DNA from 3 places in the Streptomyces sp. NPDC059248 genome. Region 2 is predicted to be linked to each of the others. Evidence: riboswitches for the same ligand, from Rfam matches in the RefSeq annotation. Region 2 holds a riboswitch; each other region holds the start of a gene.

Region 1 (2,254 bases), on a different contig from region 2:
GGCCGGTGCTGCCGTCGTCGAGGCCCACCTCGACCTCGACCGTGGGGTTGCCCCGGGAGTCGAGGATTTCCCGGGCTACGACGACGTCGATGGACGGCACGAGCATCTCCTTCTGGGATGTGACGCGTGGGATGCGGGTTTTGTTTCGGCCCTTGCGGTCACGAGCCTAACCGGACGGGGGGTGTCGGCCCGCCGATGCCCGCCCCCTGGGACGAAAAAGAGTGCGAAGAATCCCGATGGGCGGCGCACCCGCGCCGCTACCCGCCGGTAAGGGCTCTCACCTGCGCCCCTGCCCGCTCAGACGGGTGTAAGGACCGGCTGTCGGCACGGCCGTCCGGCGCGGAAAAGGGGGAGCCCCGGACCGGCGCGTACGGGGGAAGTCGCGCCGGCCCGGGGCGGGGGCGTGCCCGCGCCGGAGCGCCCGGGGGCGGCTCGACTGTCGGGCACAGGGGGACGGACCCGTGGGGGGTGGGCCGCCGCGGGGACGGCGGCGGCCCGGGGTCCGTACGGGGATCAGCCCAGGTGGAGAAGCTGGCCCGGGAAGATGACGTCGGCGTTGTCGACGATGTCCTCGTTCAGCGTGAACAGCTTCTGCCAGCCGCCCTCGACCTGCTCGGCCTCGGCGATCTTGCTCAGCGTGTCGCCGGCCTTGACCTCGTAGGTGCCGTCGCCCTTGAGGAAGCTCTTGGCCGGACCCTGGGCCTTCTTCGACTCGGCCTTCTTCGGGGCCTCGGCGCGCTCGGAGCGGGTGGTCGGGGCCTCGGCGCGCTTCTCCTGCTTCGGCGCGGCCTGCTGCTTCGGCTGCTCCTGCTTCGGCTGGGCGGGGGCCTGCTCGGCCGCGCCGCCGCCGTACGGGGCGTTGGACAGGCCGACACCACAGGAAGGCCAGGCACCCTTGCCCTGGCCGTCGAGGACCTTCTCGGCGATCTCGATCTGCTGCGCCTTGGAGGCGAGGTGCGCGTTGGACGCGTACGCCGTGCCACCGAAGGCGGCCCAGGTGGACGGCGAGAACTGGAGTCCGCCGTAGTAGCCGTTGCCGGTGTTGATGGACCAGTTGCCGCCGGACTCGCACTGGGCGACCTTGTCCCACTCGGCGGCGGTGGCGGCGGAGGCGGAGGTGGCGCCCATCAGCGGGGCGGCGATGGCGGCACCGGTGATCCCGGCGAAAGCGGCGAACTTGGCGGCCTTGGACGGACGGCGGTGCTTGCCCTTGCTGGCGAACAGCATGACGGATCTCCCTCACCGACGCCTACGAGGTGAGCTGTCGGGTTCGGGCGTGGTGAGTTGCCCGGCCGTACGACCCCCGGGTCGTACGGCTTCACCCCGAGCCGGGTGCCCTTCGCCCTCACGGGCTCCGGACGGGACCGGCACAAACCTGGGTCCCCCGCTCCTGCCTTCGGCGCTGTCGCGACGACTGTTCCCCCCGACCGACGGCAGGATTCGGCGTGACGGTCAGTGGTGCCCGCTTTGGCGAGCGGTCCAGACCGTAGTCACAGCCGTCCCCGTTCTTCAAAGACGGAACATCGGGGTCAAATCACCCATCCCGCCCCTCCGGAACCTTGCGTTTCCGCAGGTGACACACGGAATCGCCGATTCCGGAAGGGCCGGAGGCGCGATCGGGCCGAAGAGACTCATGTCTCACTTATGCGAAACCCGACATTTAGCAGCAAACCACTACGTCAGTTCGGTCTCGCCGGAGGCTACTTCGGCTGAAGATCGAGGCTCTGGCCAGGCAGGATGAGGTCCGGGTCAGCTCCGACCACCTTCTGATTGGCCTCGTACAGCGCCGGCCAGCCGCCGGGGACGTCCCTCTCCTCCGCGATGGCCCAGAGGTTGTCGCCGGAGCGGACGGTGTACGTACCGTCCTTCGGCCCGGCTTCAGCCGTACTGTCCCCACCGGCCTTGTTGTCCGCCATACCCGTCTTGCCCGCGGTGCCCGGGTCGCCCTGGTTCCGCGCGTCGGCGCGCCCGGGAGTGTCACTCCGGGATGTCCGGTCCGGACCGGACATCCGGGACGGGTCGATGGTCTCCACGGCCGACGCGTCCGGGGTCGCCCCGGCCTCGGCGCCCGCGGTGCCCTCCGGGGCGCCGTCCGCCGCCGTACCGGGCTCCTGCGCGGCCGGACCGCGGTGCTTGCCGGTGCCGGACGCCTCCTTCTTCTCCTTGGCGGCGTCCGGCGCGCCCGCGGCGTCCGTTTTCGGCTTCGCGATCCCGGCGGGCTTCCCACCCGCCTCACGCGGCTCCGCCGGAGCGG
Region 2 (2,254 bases):
GAGCTGATCGCGGCGGATCTGGAGCGCGACCTCTTCCTGGACGCGGCGAGCGCACGGGAGTACGGCCTGGTGGACCATGTGATCGACAGCCGGAAGGCGTCCCGGTCCGGCGGCTCGCGATGACCCCGTCCGTCCCCCGGCCCGAGCTTCCACCCCTGCCCCCGCTCACCCGCGCCGAGGGGGAGTTGCTCGACGCCTATCTCGCCGTCGCCGATCTGGTCGGGCGGATCAACCCGGCCCGCTCGGAACACACCTACGGCGCACTGCGCGCCGCGCAGGCCCTGGTGGCGCGGGCGATCGAGCTCCGGGACGCCCTGACGCTGATGCACCACCGGGGGGAGAGCGAGCTGCATACCGCGACCCTCGCCAGGGCCCTGCGCGTCCTCGACGGCGAAAGGCGGACATTCCGCGTCACGATTCCCGTACCGCCGCCGCGCTGACGATCCGTCGACCGTCCGTCAACCGCCGAACGAGTGGGATAACTCCTCCCTCGATCGGTGGAGTCGGACCACGGGTAACAACTACGGTCGAGTTGCGCCGGAGCGACGATCCCTCTAACGGACAGTCGTATTCCCGGCCTGGTAAGGGGCCCTTCGGGCGTCCATGACGGGCCGTCGGGACGGTCGGATTCATACGAACGGCGCATTCGTGTTGAAACTCACATATCGCCGTTTTGACTTCGAAATCCGGCACTTGATGGGTCAAGATCCGGGGGACGACAAGCCCCCGTCACCTCGGCGGGGCGGTCCGGGCGGACGCCGAGTCCTGCCGCTGTCCCGGATGACTGGTCGACAGAAGTGCATTCGGCAGGAGTGGAGGACCCAGGCAGTACGGGGCCGCCGGAGCGATCGATCCGGATGTCCCTCGGGGTGAAGCCGCGTCAGCGGCCGGGCACCTTCGTCCGCCCGAACCCGACAGGTCATCCTTCACAGGCGGCTGACGAAGGGTTGCGCATGAGTGCGCAGATGAACGTCCCGTCTCTGCTCAGCCGGGCGGGCGCCGTGTCCGCACTGACCGTCGCGGCGCTCGGTGGCTCGATGCTCGTACCGGGCGGAACGCCGGAGGCACAGGCCGCCGCCACGGCGCACGCGGGCAAGGCGCTCAAGGTCGCCGCGTCCAAGAAGGGGGCACCGTACAGGTACGGTGCGGTGGGCCCGTCCCGCTTCGACTGCTCGGGGCTGACGGTCTACTCGTACAAGCAGGCGGGCAAGAAGCTTCCGCGGACCGCCCAGCAGCAGTACAACAAGACCCGCAAGATCTCCGTGAAGTCGCGTCAGGCCGGGGACCTGGTCTTCTTCCACGGCCGGGGTGGTGTCTACCACGTGGGGATATACGCCGGGAAGGGGAAGATCTGGCACTCGCCCAAGAGGGGTTCGTGGGTGAAGCTGGACAAGATCTGGACCAAGAGCGTCTCCTACGGGCGCGTCAAGTGACAGCCCCGCGGAACTGAGCCCTACGCCGGCTCCGGGGCGCCGGCTCCGGGACCGGAGCAGGTCCGGTGGCCCCCGAGGCGCCTCGGGGGCTTCCGGCGGCCTTACCGCCCGGTCCCGGGCTTCCCCGGCCCTCTCCGACCCGGCGGGGTTCCCGGCCGCCGGAGAGGCGGCGTTCCGCGCGTTACGGCGCGCCGGTCCGGTCCGTCCGGCCGTACCCGTCCGGTACGGCCGGGGCCCACGGCAGGGCCACCCAGACCGTCTTACCGCCGTCCGGGGTCGGAGTGACCGTCAGCCGGCCGCCGCTGTGGGCGGTGAGGCTGCGGACGATGACCATGCCCCGGCCGTTGTCCTGCCGGACGGCGGCGGGCAGCCGCTGCGGCCGCCGGGGATGGCTGTCCGTCACCCCGATCCTCAGCTCCTCGTCCCGCTCCAGCAGCAGATCCACGGTGAAGGTCGGCGACTGGCCGAAGGTGTGCTGCACCGCGTTGGTCGTCAGCTCGGAGACGATCAGCCGGACCGTGTCGACGGCTTCCCCGCCGGGCGGCAGACCCCACTCCGTGACGACGTCGGTGACATGTCCGCGTGCCACGGACACCGACGCCGGGTCGCTGGGCAGGGTGATCGAGCTCTCCAGAAGATCCGCCATGGCGACGCCGTCCCTTTCCAGCCGCGGCCGTGCTTTCCGACGCCCCCGCTGCCCGGCCTCCGCCGGGCAGGCGGAAGACCGCGCGGACGGCCGCGGCTCACGCCGAGCGTCGGACTGTCCCTCATCCTCCCGCCGCAGGCACGATCCGCCAAGATCTGTGGACAACTGTCGCTCG
Region 3 (2,254 bases), on a different contig from region 2:
TCGCCGCGCCCTTCTTCTCGTTCTCCGTCACCCTGGTGACCGGAGTCTTCGCCGTCCTGACCGAGGTGGGCCTCGACCTCTACAACGACGTCCTCGACGAGACCCAGGCGTATACCGAGCTGACCACCGTCGTCACCGTCTCGGCGCTCGCCCTCTTCATCAACCGGGTCGTCACCCGGGGCAATGAGCGGCTCGCCTCCGCCCGGGTGATCGCCGAGACCGCGCAGCGCGCCGTGCTGCCCACCCCCGCCGAGGAGATCGGCGGGCTGCGGGTCGCCGCCCGGTACGAGGCCGCGCTCGCCGACGCCTTCATCGGCGGCGACCTCTTCGCCGTCCAGGACACCCCGCACGGGGTGCGCCTGGTGGTGGGCGACGTCCGGGGCAAGGGCCTGGGGGCGGTGGAGGCGGTGGCCGTCCTCATCGGCGCCTTTCGGGAGTCCGCCGAGCGGGAGCCGACGCTGGAGGAGGTCGCCGACCGGCTGGAGCAGGCGCTGGTACGGGAGGGCCTGCGGCGCGGAGGGCCCGACGAGCGGGCCGACGAGAACATCGCCCACTTCGAGGGGTTCGCGACCGTGGTGCTCGCCGAGATCCCGCGCGGGACGGGGATCGTACGGATGCTCAACCGCGGGCACCCCGATCCGCTGCTGCTCCACGGTGACGGCCGGGCGAGGTTTCTGCCGCCGGACGACGCGGCCCTGCCGCTGGGGATGCGCGAGCTGGGGGAGTGGCCGGGGCGGACCGAGACCCATCCGATGCCCGAGGGGTCGACCCTGCTGCTGTACACCGACGGGCTCTCCGAGGCGCGGAACGCGGCGGGGGACTTCTACGAGCCGGGGGCGCGGCTCGGGGGCCGGGTGTTCCCGGGGCCCGGGGAGCTGCTGGACGCGCTCGTCGACGACGTGCGGCGGCACACGGCCGGCGGGGCGACGGACGACATGGCGCTGCTGGCCGTCGCCCGGCCGGCGGTCGACGACCCGTCCGACCCCGGTCGACCCCGGGGACAGGCGGCGCTCCGGGGTCTTGGATAAAGACTTGACCAACCCTTCGCCAAGTATCCGAGCCTATGTGCCATTGCACGGCCGTTTTCTCGACCGAGGGTAACCGCGTCGTCGCTGTGGATATACCGATTGACGATCCGTCAGTGCCGGGGTCCGTGTCGACGGGGTGTCAGGTCGATGATCCGCGGGGTGACTCGCCCGATTTGACGATCTTCTGTCCTGGTTGATCCACCGGTCGGGTTTAACGATCATCAGGAACGGCTTGGAAAACATTCCCGGTGTCTATTAACGTTCGATAACGCAGCACGGTCGTCCCAGTCGCCGTCAGGGTGGCTCCGTGCTGATGCGCCGAATCCCGTCAGGGAACCGGGGAACCACTTCTTGGGGTGAATCGGGTGCCTCCGCAGCCTGCGGAGACACGCGTAGGAGACCTTCCTGCTCCGAACCCGTCAGCTAACCCGGTAGGCGAGAAGGAAGGAAAGGAGTACGCCTCAGTGGCGTCCAACAGCCCTGCCCCGCAGGCCCCCGCAGGCCCCGGGTATCTGCACTCCGGCTTCCGTGAGGACGGCGGGCCCGAGCGGTCCACCGACGAGTGGAACCCCAGCGCCGAGACGATCGCCTCCAACCGGGGCAAGCACCGCGTACTGCGCCAGCAGCGCCGGGCCTTCGCCCGTAGCTCCACCGTTCTCGGTGTCGGTGTGATCGCCGCCGTCGGCGCGGGCGGTATCGCCACCGCGCAGGACAAGGCCCCGATCTCCATATCCCTCCCCGACGGTCTCGGCGGCGAGGACGAGGGTCCCGCCCCGGCCGGTCTCGCCACGATGGGCGCCCCCGGCGCCCAGGTCGAGGAGGCCGACGCCGCCGCCGGTGACGCCCTGCGCTCCCGGATCCTCCAGCAGGCCGAGCAGCAGCAGGCCGTGGCCGACGCCGAGCGCCGCGCCGCCGCCGAGAAGGCCGCCGCCGAACAGGCCGCCGAGGACGCGATGAAGGCGTCCGCCGACGCCAAGAAGAAGGCGGACGACGCGAAGAAGAAGGCCGCGGAGGAAGCCAAGAAGAAGGCGGAGGCCGACCGGATCGCCAAGCTGGCGAAGAGCTTCGCCCTCCCCACCTCGAACTACATCATCACCTCGACCTACGGTCAGTCCGGTTCGATGTGGTCCTCGGGCTCGCACACCGGTACCGACTTCGCCGCCGCCGCAGGTACGCCGACCAAGGCCGTCGGCGCGGGCACCATCAAGTCCGCGGGCATGGCGGGC

The links. Region 2 has a riboswitch for cyclic di-AMP ahead of ACFXG1_RS24050 (C40 family peptidase). Riboswitches for the same ligand answer to the same signal wherever they lie in the genome.
Region 1: it holds a riboswitch for cyclic di-AMP, as region 2 does, so the genes downstream of both, ACFXG1_RS12060 (transglycosylase family protein) here and ACFXG1_RS24050 (C40 family peptidase) in region 2, are expected to answer to the same signal.
Region 3: it holds a riboswitch for cyclic di-AMP, as region 2 does, so the genes downstream of both, ACFXG1_RS19260 (M23 family metallopeptidase) here and ACFXG1_RS24050 (C40 family peptidase) in region 2, are expected to answer to the same signal.

What each region holds. Positions count from the first base shown of each region.
Region 1 covers NZ_JBHYZV010000022.1:49,490-51,743, reverse strand. Annotated here, with positions in the region: gene eno (phosphopyruvate hydratase) at 1-100, opposite strand, end outside; gene ACFXG1_RS12060 (transglycosylase family protein) at 514-1,227, opposite strand; cyclic di-AMP (ydaO/yuaA leader) riboswitch at 1,232-1,412, opposite strand; gene ACFXG1_RS12055 (transglycosylase family protein) at 1,701-2,254, opposite strand, start outside.
Region 2 covers NZ_JBHYZV010000061.1:20,540-22,793, forward strand. Annotated here, with positions in the region: gene ACFXG1_RS24040 (ATP-dependent Clp protease proteolytic subunit) at 1-123, shown strand, start outside; gene ACFXG1_RS24045 (hypothetical protein) at 120-440, shown strand; cyclic di-AMP (ydaO/yuaA leader) riboswitch at 789-950, shown strand; gene ACFXG1_RS24050 (C40 family peptidase) at 954-1,433, shown strand; gene ACFXG1_RS24055 (ATP-binding protein) at 1,615-2,079, opposite strand.
Region 3 covers NZ_JBHYZV010000041.1:59,545-61,798, forward strand. Annotated here, with positions in the region: gene ACFXG1_RS19255 (PP2C family protein-serine/threonine phosphatase) at 1-1,028, shown strand, start outside; cyclic di-AMP (ydaO/yuaA leader) riboswitch at 1,335-1,481, shown strand; gene ACFXG1_RS19260 (M23 family metallopeptidase) at 1,493-2,254, shown strand, end outside.